One region of the Nodularia harveyana UHCC-0300 genome, then DNA from elsewhere that is predicted to be linked to it. Evidence: predicted binding sites of a transcription regulator. Region 1 holds the regulator's gene; the other holds the start of a gene.

Region 1 (5,692 bases):
ACAGGACTATAAATTAGAGCCTGGAGGCGATTATGACTTTACTATTAGGGCTGAACTTTAGTTATTGGTTGTGAGGCGATTTAAGTATCTTTCAATGAGAAGGAGAGCAACTATATCATCTATGGGTCTTGGTGGCTGTCTCATGCCTTGTGGAAGGAGTTTTGTGAGTCCTTTGGGGGGGTACATCTGCCAGTAGCGATCGCGTGCTTCTAAGGTGCTGTACCGTTCATCTACTAAAATGATGCTTAACTGCTCTAGTAATACTTCGCTAAGTTGCTGTTTCCATTGTTTAGCGGTGGTTTGATTACCCATGACTAGCAAGGAAACGGGAAACTGTTGACGCAGGGTTTCAATGGTGGCGATCGCCTTTTCTGCGGTGACAACTTGATGATAATACAATTGCCGGTCTAGTCCCATGACTGCTATACCACATTTATCTTTACCCGGATCGAAGCCCAAGATAACCGGTTGTGTGGGTGAAAATTCACTAAAAGTCATAATAGATGTGGGAGGGGGATTTTATTATTTAATTATTTTTAATAGCTATTTAACTTGTTTACTATAAATTTTAGGTGCTGAAAATCACTTTGCCGTCGATGATTGCCAACAGCTTAATTCTTACAGGTCCTGCTGTATAAGTATCCTCCATAGCGATCGCTTTGATTTCTAAAGGTTGATCATACTGTCTTAGTTGTAGGAAAAAGCGTAAATGAGAACCTTCCCTCAACACACCTTCAATAATTCCAGCATTACGCGCCCGAAATTCTGAAGCGGAGATCAGCAAATCCAGTCTTTGCGATAGCTGATAGGATGACATAATTTTAGGATTGGCATTAGTGGTGGCTAGGATCTCGCCTTCTGAAAAGACTAATTGATTTCGAGCTGCATCAGCAAAAAATTCTATTTGGTTTTCGCCTCTGACATAGTTACCAGCAGAAAATATCCGAACAACGTAATCTTGACCATCCTGAATTTGCTCACTCAGTTTTTCTATTCTGTCTTCGGTAACACGCAGAAGCTGTTTATTTGAGGGAGTTTCCCCAGGTTCGGTTAATTGAATGTTGGCATTTTGGTTGGCTGCTTTCAAAAGTTCTATGACCACTTGACGGGCTGCACTGGCTTGATTAACGCGAACCACGTTTGCAGCCAGAATTTGATTGCGAACCAGTGCTAGTTTACCTAAACGCAGGTCACGATATGACTGATAATATTTTTCTAGCCTAGCGACTTCTTCTTCTAAATAATTCTGCCGTTTTTCTAAGTCTTTGAGGCGAGACTCCCTAACGGCGATGACTTCTTCTCGCGCCGTAATTTCTTGATTGCGTTGTTTAATTAATCCATCCAGTTCGGCAATTTTGCGATCGCGCTGATCAATCGCTGTTTTCGCCTCTTCAATGGCTGTTTTAGCTTCTGTATACAGTCGTTCTCGTTCTGCTTTTAGTTCTTCAATGGCCGCTTGTAATGTCTCTCTTTGATCATAAACACTTTGCAGTTCTGTTAAAGCTTGTTGATACTGATTTACTACTGCACCTAACTGGCTTTGAGTTCGTCGGAGTTGAGTTGCGGTGGCTTGTTGTTTAGCGTTCGCCGCTTGCAAGGACTTGTTAATTACCTGTAACTCTTCCTCTGCTTTGGTTTGTTCGAGTCTGGCCGTATTTAACTCCTTCTCTACCTGACTTTTTTCAGTTTCAGCAATTTGTAGCTGTTCCCGGTTGTTTCTCAGGTCTTTTTGAATATCTTCTAGCTCAAATACCCCTTGCCGCAAACCTTCATCAGCAGTAAATAAGATCCCTAGTGTGGATGCGGAAATTAAGCCACCCGTAAATATTGTTACTAGTACAGCCGTTTTTTTGGGACGAAGATTAAACAGTGAGAGGCGTGCTTTACCAACTCGCGTACCAATGCGATCGCCCACAGTGGCAATTACGCCCCCCAAAATTAAAATTGCTGCTATCAGGATGTAACCGGTGGTCATTTTTAGCTACCGTTCACAGTGCGCCGGAGACAGAATACTTCCAGATACAGCCTACTACTTTCAATCATCATCTGATCGAAGATGGGAGATAGGCAATAGCTGAAATTAATCATGATTTTAGATTTACCTCCAGCTATGGGTGTCATTTTCCAGAACACAACATTTGCCATCCCACCTCCCTGAATTACATTTAGGTAAACTGCTTACTCAAGGTAACAGGTTTATGCACGGTAATCTTCTTTTTGTGAATAGAAATCATTTGTTTCTCACGCAAGTCTCCTAATAAGCGAGTGACAGTGACTCTTGTGGAACCAATGGCTTCAGCGATCGCCTGATGAGATAACTTCAAATCAATCGTAATCCCATCTGCACAAGGAATACCAAAATCACGACAAAGAATTAACAAAAAACTCACCAATCTTGAACCCATATCGCGGTGAGCTAAGGTTTCAATCATCATCTCTGTCTGTAAAATCCGCGAAGATAGGCCTCGCAGCATCAACATTGATAATTCTGGATTCTCCTTAAAAGCTTGCTCTACCTGTTCAATTGGCGCTGACAGTAACTCTACAGGTGTAAATGCCACTGCATGGTAAAATCTATCGGACTTATTTCCTGTCAATAATGACAGCACACCAAAAACACTATTTTCCCGTAGCAGTGCTACCGTTATTTCCTCTCCTGCCTCGTATACCCTGGAAAGTTTCACAGCACCCTTCAAAAGAAAATAAACTCGTTCAGCAGGATCGCCGGGAAAAAATATTGTTTTATTGCGTTCAAACGTTTCTACAACTGGAGGAAATGCTCCGGTCGCCATTTGACGAAATACATTTGCTAGGGCTTTATCTTCTGTCACCATCATCTCCCTTCCCCTACCCAATGCCGGAAAAACAAAAACTGATTACCTAAGAATACACCTGAAAAATTAATAAAGCACCGTCAACCTTTCTGTACATTCCTATACTCAAACCCATAACTTCATAGTTATTTGTTCACAATGATACATAATTTTTGCCGTTTTTAGCTAGTAGTTGTTATAAGTACTTGCACAGTTGTGGTCATCAGGTTTTTCAGCAAAAAATTCACGATATCTTGAGAATATCTTCAGGATTATCTGGAAAAACTTTTCACAAAACAGTTCACCTGATGATCATTTTTGCAAATAAGATGCACAACCAATACAAACTCGCGTCAGATTCTAGTATGCTCCTAATAATTGATCACATTCACAATTTCTATGCTGGATCTGACTGGAAAAAACGCATTAGTTACAGGGATTGCCAATAACCGTTCCATTGCCTGGGGAATTGCTCAACAACTGCACAAAGCAGGAGCTAACCTGGGTATTACCTACCTCCCAGATGAGCGAGGCAAAATGGAAAAAAAGGTGGCGGAATTGGTCGAGCCTCTTAAACCCAGCTTATTTGTTCCCTGTAATGTCCAAGATGACGCACAGGTACAATCTACCTTTGAAGCAGTCCGGGATAAGTGGGGAAAATTGGATATTCTCATTCATTGTCTAGCCTTTGCTCACAGAGATGATTTGACTGGTGGTTTTAGCCAAACCTCACGAGCGGGCTTCAAAACAGCCTTAGAAATTAGCACTTATTCCCTAGTACAGTTAAGCGGTGCAGCCCAACCCCTGATGACAGAAGGCGGTAGCATTATCACTCTGACATATTTGGGAGGCGTGAGAGCAATTCCTAATTACAATGTTATGGGAGTAGCGAAAGCCGGATTAGAGTCTAGTGTACGTTATTTGGCGGCTGAACTGGGACCACAAAATATTCGAGTAAATGCCATTTCCGCCGGACCAATACGCACATTAGCATCTTCAGCAGTCGGCGGAATTTTAGATATGATTCACCATGTGGAAGAAGTCGCGCCCCTGCGTCGCACTGTCACTCAGGAAGAAGTAGGTAATACTGCTGCTTTCTTATCTAGCGATTTAGCCAGTGGTGTTACAGGACAAGTTATATACGTAGATGCCGGCTATGAAATTATGGGAATGTAGTCATTAGTCAATCAATTTTAGATTTTAGATTTTAGATTTTGGATTAGACTGCAATCTAAAATCGCAAATCCAAAATCCAAAATTCTTTACTCCCCACACTCCCCACACCCCCCACACTCCTCATTTATGCAAACAGAACGCCTAAATTTGACTCAAACTGCCCGCGTTGCTTCTGTTCATCGTACTACTGGCGAAACAGATATCAAAGTTAGTATTAACTTGGATGGTACAGGTATATGTACGGCAGCCACCGGGATTCCATTTTTGGATCATATGTTGCATCAAATTTCTTCCCACGGCTTGATTGATTTAAATGTTCAAGCCCAGGGAGACTGGGAAATTGATGACCACCACACCAATGAAGATGTGGGTATTACTTTAGGACAGGCTTTTGCTCAAGCTCTGGGTAACAGAAAAGGTATTGTGCGGTTTGGTAATTTTCTCGCTCCTTTAGATGAAGCTTTAGTACAAGTGGCGCTGGATTTTTCTGGTAGACCTCATCTCAGCTATGGTTTGCAAATTCCGACCCAGCGTGTGGGAACCTATGACACCCAGTTAGTACGGGAGTTTTTTGTAGCATTGGTCAACCATAGCCAAATGACTCTACACATTCGGCAGTTGGATGGTATTAACTCCCATCATATTATTGAGGCGACATTTAAGGCTTTTGCTAGGGCTACCCGGATGGCGGTGGAAATTGATTCCCGTCGTGCTGGTACAATTCCTAGCTCTAAGGGTATTCTATAGGATAGTTGAGGCTAAAGGAACCACTGAGGTACTCAATTTGTGATAATTGACAAACTTAGTGGTAATTGTGACATGAAGTCTGGTGTAGAAATCGCTGATAATCAACTAAATAATATTGATAACCCGCCAGTGGTCCTAACTGCTGATTTGCGTAAAGTCTATCGCACGGGTTTTTGGATGAATCAAAAGGTTGTGTCTCTCAAAAGTTGTTCTGTTAAGGTTCACAAGGGGGAAACTTTTGGTTTATTAGGGCCTAATGGCGCTGGTAAAACTACTCTTTTAAAACTGTTGTTGGGAATTATTCGCCCCACTTCTGGCAAGGGTTTATTATTGGGTAAACCATTGGGCGATCGCCAGACGAAGCAACTGATTGGCTACCTCCCAGAGAATCCTTATTTATATGACTATCTGACTGGCTGGGAATTTCTCCAGTTAGCGGCGGGTTTGTTCCAAATTCCCCAAAGTGTGCAACGTCAACGCATTCCCGAACTGCTGGAATTGGTGGGTTTATCTCTAGGGGATGCGCGTAAAAAACCGATGCGTCGCTATTCTAAGGGAATGTTACAGCGTGTGGGGATGGCACAGGCGCTGATTAATGATCCGGAGTTGATCTTTCTGGATGAACCAATGTCTGGTTTAGATCCTTTGGGGCGTTACCAAATGCGGGAAATTATTCTCTCGCTGAAAGCCGCAGGTAAAACTATTTTCTTTAATAGCCATGTGTTGAGTGAAGTGGAACAAATTTGCGATCGCGTGGCTATTCTTGCTCAAGGTGAAGTCATTTGTTCTGGTTCTCTAGAGGAACTCTTGGGCGGTGATCAAACATACTACATCAAAGGTCGCGGTGGTGACTCTGAGGTGTTGAAACAATGGATATCTAATCTGTCCTTTGAAGGTGATGGTTCTTGGCAAGGACTATTACAAGAAGATTACTATGATTTTCTGGCTAGTCTCCG
Region 2 (5,692 bases), on a different contig from region 1:
AATCACAAAGTATTCAATTTTTTGAGGGTAGGGTGAGAGACAATACTCACCCTTATATCCCAGTTAAATCTCTAACAATTATTTTTCAGCAGGTTTATGAGCGACAAAATATTTACTCATAAAGTGAACCTTTGTGGAAATATTCTCAAAACCAGCTTTCTCTAAACGTTCTACCAAATCATCATCAATGTAATTCCGATAGTAAGGTTCATGAAAAATTTCCGGAAAAGATTCCATTGATACAGAAAATTCCGGTGCATCACTCATTTGAATAGAATCACAAATGACAAACACTCCGCCTGGTTTTGTCACCCGGAAACATTGTTCAATCACTGTTTGACGCACATTAGCTGGTAACTCATGGAACAGAAAAACAGAAGTTACAGCATGGAAATAGTCATTTAAGTAAGGTAACTCTTCCGCATTAGCTTGTAAAAGTTGCGGTAATTCTCCCGGAATTTCGGAGAGTTGTTGATTCGCTTTACGTAAATAAGCTGGTGATAAATCCGTACCATACAGCGATGCTTGAGGGAAAGCGCCCCGAATCATCCTCAGTGTTCGCCCAGTACCACAAGCTACATCTAAAATCCGGATCTTTCGTTGTGGTAGAGAATCAAAAGCTTGCAACCCTAGCTTCAGAGGAGAAAGAATCCGCCTTCTCATGGGGTCAGCCGTACCATTAAAGAGGATTTCTACCTGTAGATCATATAAATTCGCGGAATTATCGCTCAAATAGCCATTAATTTGATTATGGAAGTTTTGCAAAAAATAACTGGGATAACCATCTGTTTCGACTTCTGGGGAAAAATCTTGATATCTTTTTTGTTCAGACCGCTTCCAGATTTCAGGTAGTTCGAGACAAAGCATGGGATAGTGGCGGAAAAAATCTGACCAAGGATTGTCAAACAGTAAGCTTTCGGGATAGACACCTTTTTCTGCATCTTGCCAATCACTTTCTAGCAGCTGATTTATTCTTTGTTGTAATTTTAACAAAACCTCTGGAGGAATCCGTTTCCCTCTTTTTCCCAGAGAGGGATGCATGAGATTCATCAGCTGAGAACCTAAAATTTTATGTACTAAACCAAAGTAACTTTTCCCTTGCTGAAAGGTTTGATAGGTCAGCTTAGTTAAAGTGTCAGACATAGGAATATGAGAGTAGTTATGAATTTGATCAATTATATGTAAAAAATTGTAACGAAAAAATCCTCTATTTCAGGAATATAAAGTAAAAATCAGCATTCTCACAGACAAATAGGCGCTGGGGATGAAAGATTTTTGGTAACTGCTCTCACCTACGTTTTCACAGTCCTCTGCACACACTAAAATATTAATTTTTGTAAATTAAATACCATTTTGTAGCTTTGGTTACAGAAATTTTGTTAACTTAATAGATGAAAGGATAAATGACTCACCATTAATCATTAAAGTCATTACGAGGGCTATAGTTATGTCTATTCAAGATAGAATTCGTGGGTTAACAATGCATCAATATCAGCAGGTCAAAAACCGTCAACAATCAATGCTGATGCGGGCTGCACAGGAATTAGGTCTTCCCGAAGAACTATCCCAATACTGGAGTCCGACTCAAGGAAAAATTGATCCTACCATTCGCTTGATTTATGAAACTAGTCATGCTTCCATGAGCTAGCACCGCTACGCGGAAGTCAAAAGTCAAAAACAGATTTTCAGGATTATCAAGAGAATGCGATCGCCAAGGTTGATAGACTAAAAGTTTAGATTCCTGGCTATAAAATGGCAATAAACTCAATTTCTGACCATGATCAGCAAAAAAAAGCCACCCTCATTGGGTGGCTAAAAAATCACTAATTAGCTGAATTAGCAATCGTAATAGAGATAAAACTCATAAGGATGAGGACGCATCTGCATCTGCTTAACTTCATTAGCCAGCTTGTAGTCAATCCAGTTTTGGATGAAGTCTTCGCTGAACACCCCTGAATCTGTCAAGAAAGCATGATCATTTTCCAATGCTTTCAAAGCCAATTCTAGAGAACCTGGAGTTGAAGGAACCTTCGCCAGTTCTTCTGGAGAGAGTTCATAGATATTTTTATCTAAGGGTTCACCAGGATGGATTTTGTTCTTGATACCATCAATACCAGCACATAGCATAGCTGCAAATGCTAAGTAAGGGTTAGCAGTAGCATCAGGACAACGGAACTCTAAGCGCTTCGCTTTGGGGTTACCGCCAGATAAAGGAATCCGCACAGAAGCAGAACGATTACCTTGGGAATAAGCCAAATTCACTGGTGCTTCATAACCAGGTACTAGGCGTTTGTAAGAGTTAGTTGTGGGGTTGGTAATCGCCAATAGTGCCGGTGCGTGCTTGAGGATACCACCAATGTAGTAAAGTCCCATTTCACTCATACCAGCATATTTGTCACCTGCAAATAGAGGGTTACCTCCTCTCCAGATGGATTGGTGACAGTGCATACCGGAACCGTTATCACCAAAAATTGGTTTTGGCATAAAAGTCACAGTTTTGCCGTATTTCTTGGCGACGTTCTTGATGACATACTTGTAAGTCATCAGCCAATCAGCAGCTTCAATCAACTTACCAAAGCGGAAACCTAGTTCGCACTGACCACCAGTTGCTACTTCGTGGTGCTGCTTTTCAATAGGTACGCCGCAATCCTTCATGGTCAGCAGCATTTCTGTCCGGATATCTTGAAAGCTATCTGCTGGCGATACGGGGAAGTAGCCTTCTTTGAAGCGTGTTTTGTAACCCAAGTTGGGGCTTTCTTTCCGACCAGAATTCCAACCACCTTCTACAGAGTCTACATGGTAATAACCTTCATGGGCATTTTGGTCATAGCGAACATCATCAAAGATAAAGAATTCAGCTTCAGGACCAAAAAATGCTGTATCACCAAGACCAGTAGAAACTAGGTAATCAATTGCACGTTGGGCAATTACACGAGGACAACGGCTGTACCATTCACCTGTGCGGGGTTCTTTAATACTACAAATTATACTTAAGGTTGGCTCTTTCATGAAAGGGTCGATCCAAGCAGTGTTGGGATCGAGAACCATCATCATGTCTGATTCGTTGATGTTTTTCCAACCCCGAATGCTGGAACCGTCAAAAGGTACGCCATCAGAGAAGGAACTTTCATCAATTTGGTCTTGATACATCGTCAGATGCTGCCAAGTTCCTGGTGTATCGATGAATTTCAGATCAATCATCTGAATGTTTTGGTCTTGAATCAATTTCAAGACTTCTTTTGGGGTTGTCATTGTTACTCCTTCTCTACCAATTTCCTAAATTAATACCAGAATCTTCCAAAGCATCCTAACCCAGATGATCTGAACTAAGTTGTAGATGACACACCTGAAATATCATAAATCCTGGACATTAGAAGATTTTGTACTTTTTGTTACAGCTTATCTGGATTACAGGTTATATTAACCTTTTACCGAACATCTGTACAAAACTTAAAGTTCATCTCATCAGGGGTCAACTTTGGCATAGAATCCTTTAATAGCGGATAAATCGTTTTTGTGCCGCATCATATTTTAAAAATAAATGGCACAAAAATTTACTGGTGCATAAGTGCAACCAAATTAATATCAAACCATAGATAGCATTGATTAGGAGAAGAAGAATGCGTGATGCAGTTACAAGCTTGATTAAGAATTATGATGTTGCTGGTCGGTATTTTGACCGGAATGCCATTGATAGCCTGAAATCTTATTTTGACAGTGGCACAGCCAGAGTACAAGCAGCAGCGGCTATTAATTCCAATGCGGCCTCCTTGGTAAAACAAGCTGGTTCTAAGTTATTTGAAGAACAGCCTGAGTTGATTCGTCCCGGCGGCAATGCCTACACCACTCGTCGTTATGCGGCTTGTCTGCGGGATATGGATTATTATCTCCGCTATGCTACCTATGCCCTGGTTGCGGGTAACATGAATGTGTTGGATGAACGTGTACTGCAAGGATTGCGGGAAACTTACAATTCTTTAGGTGTACCCATCGGCCCGACAGTTTTCGGCATCCAAATTCTTAAGGATATGGTAAAGGCGCAAGTAGCAGCCGCCGGTATTGCTGATACTACTTTTGTGGATGAACCTTTTGATTATATGACTCGTGAGTTGAGCGAGCAGGATATTTAGTAGCTTGATCGTCAGTATAAAATATAGCAATATAAAGCGATCGCGTTTCCAGTTAAATTGAGAGGCGATCGCTTTTTTTATCAGTCAAATATCTCACACCAAAAACTTGGCATTGGGAATCAGAGAATCATGTACTAAGTTTTACCAAAGTTCACTTATATGGTAATTTTTAATCAACTGAACCCAACTCAAAACTCTAAAAAATTAGTAGTTTATTTGGTATGCAAAAATACTATGAAAACTTTGTACGTAAGTGAATAAATATCTGATTATAGGAATCATCGTCACTATTTTAGGGGAAGTTTTAATCGGCAAAAGCTGGGCGCAGACTCCTAATTGTATTGCCAACGGCTCATCAGAAGTGACCAAACGCGCCAATAGTTTCGGGCAGGGTAATGTGATTGTCATTGGCAGAGTTGTCTCTCATCCATACGTAGTTGTCATTCCTCAAAGGTCAAACACAGCCTTAGAGACTGTTAAGAAATATATTAGTGATGCTTTCCTCGCACAGCATAGATTGGGGCCTTACATCCATGCTGGAGGATTTGCACAGAGGTCAGAAGCAGAGTGTGTGTCTCATTTCTTGAGAAATCAAGGACTAGATGCACGAGTTGTTTATTTCCGATGAAAGGTATAGCACCCGCCAAGGAAGTTAGGACAGAAACTGATCATGAAACCCTTGTTCCTTGTTCCCGGACACTGAGCGACTTGTACTGAGCGGAGTCGAAGTAAGCCGAAGTGCTGTTCCCTGACATAAATTAGAAACAAATTACTCGATAGCTGAGAATCTATTTTTAAATTGAAAACATGATAAAGCCTTGGTGGATTGGTAACTTTATTTTGCTGCAAGTGGGGCTAGTTGCTATTGTTCAGGCTTCCGCTACAGATGATCAATTACAGGTAAAAGTAAAACGCTGGTTAGAAGTGCGCCAGCCAGTTGGAGAAGTGCTGTATTCCCGTGGAAAGACATCTCAACCAGCAACCAGCGGCCTCAGACTGCAAGCGGTGGGAGATACAATTACCACTAAGAAAAACTCTAGTGCGGTTTTGTCTATAGATATAGGCACTGGCTTGATTAAAATCTCGGAGAACACAATTATTAATATCCAGAAACTAGAGAGAGGAGAGAAAGGAGAACAGATCACACAACTCCAGGTCAAGGCTGGGCAAGTTCGTCTTCAGCTTCGTCCATTCACTAATCCCGCCTCTCGTTTAGAGATTGAATCACCTGCTGGGGTGGCTGGGGTGCGGGGTACTGATTTTGGTGTGAATGTCCAGCAGAATGGCACAATGGGGGTAGCAACCTTAACAGGTAGTGTAGCCACAAATGCTGAAGGGCAGACGGTTTTAGTTAATGCTGGTTTCCAAAATATTACGATACCTGGTGAGCCACCTTCACAACCAGTTCCTCTACAGGAAAATACTGATCTGAATATCCGCGAACTCTCGGCTAATGGTAATCAGGTGAGAATTGTCGGTACTGTTGATCCGGTAAACCTGCTAATCATTGCCCAGCAGGAGCAGAAGACCGATGTTAATGGCAAATTTGATGTTACGGTTCC

What was found. The regulator NtcA, encoded in region 1, controls nitrogen genes in cyanobacteria. The targets are predictions, from matches to a motif close to TNTGTANNNNNNNNTACANA.
Region 2: the regulator NtcA is predicted to act here: its motif matches at 3,380-3,399, upstream of glnA (type I glutamate--ammonia ligase).

What each region holds. Positions count from the first base shown of each region.
Region 1 covers NZ_JAYGHG010000029.1:21,211-26,902, reverse strand. The annotation lists gene VB620_RS15900 (DUF3146 family protein) at 1-61, shown strand, start outside; gene VB620_RS15895 (pre-16S rRNA-processing nuclease YqgF) at 58-498, opposite strand; gene VB620_RS15890 (DUF3084 domain-containing protein) at 569-1,975, opposite strand; gene VB620_RS15885 (hypothetical protein) at 1,978-2,145, opposite strand; gene ntcA (global nitrogen regulator NtcA) at 2,166-2,837, opposite strand; gene fabI (enoyl-ACP reductase FabI) at 3,213-3,989, shown strand; gene hisB (imidazoleglycerol-phosphate dehydratase HisB) at 4,116-4,736, shown strand; gene VB620_RS15865 (ABC transporter ATP-binding protein) at 4,809-5,692, shown strand, end outside.
Region 2 covers NZ_JAYGHG010000023.1:5,199-10,890, reverse strand. The annotation lists gene VB620_RS13805 (class I SAM-dependent methyltransferase) at 79-1,143, opposite strand; gene VB620_RS13800 (hypothetical protein) at 1,448-1,648, shown strand; gene glnA (type I glutamate--ammonia ligase) at 1,837-3,252, opposite strand; gene apcB (allophycocyanin subunit beta) at 3,621-4,130, shown strand; gene VB620_RS13785 (hypothetical protein) at 4,384-4,758, shown strand; gene VB620_RS13780 (FecR family protein) at 4,938-5,692, shown strand, end outside.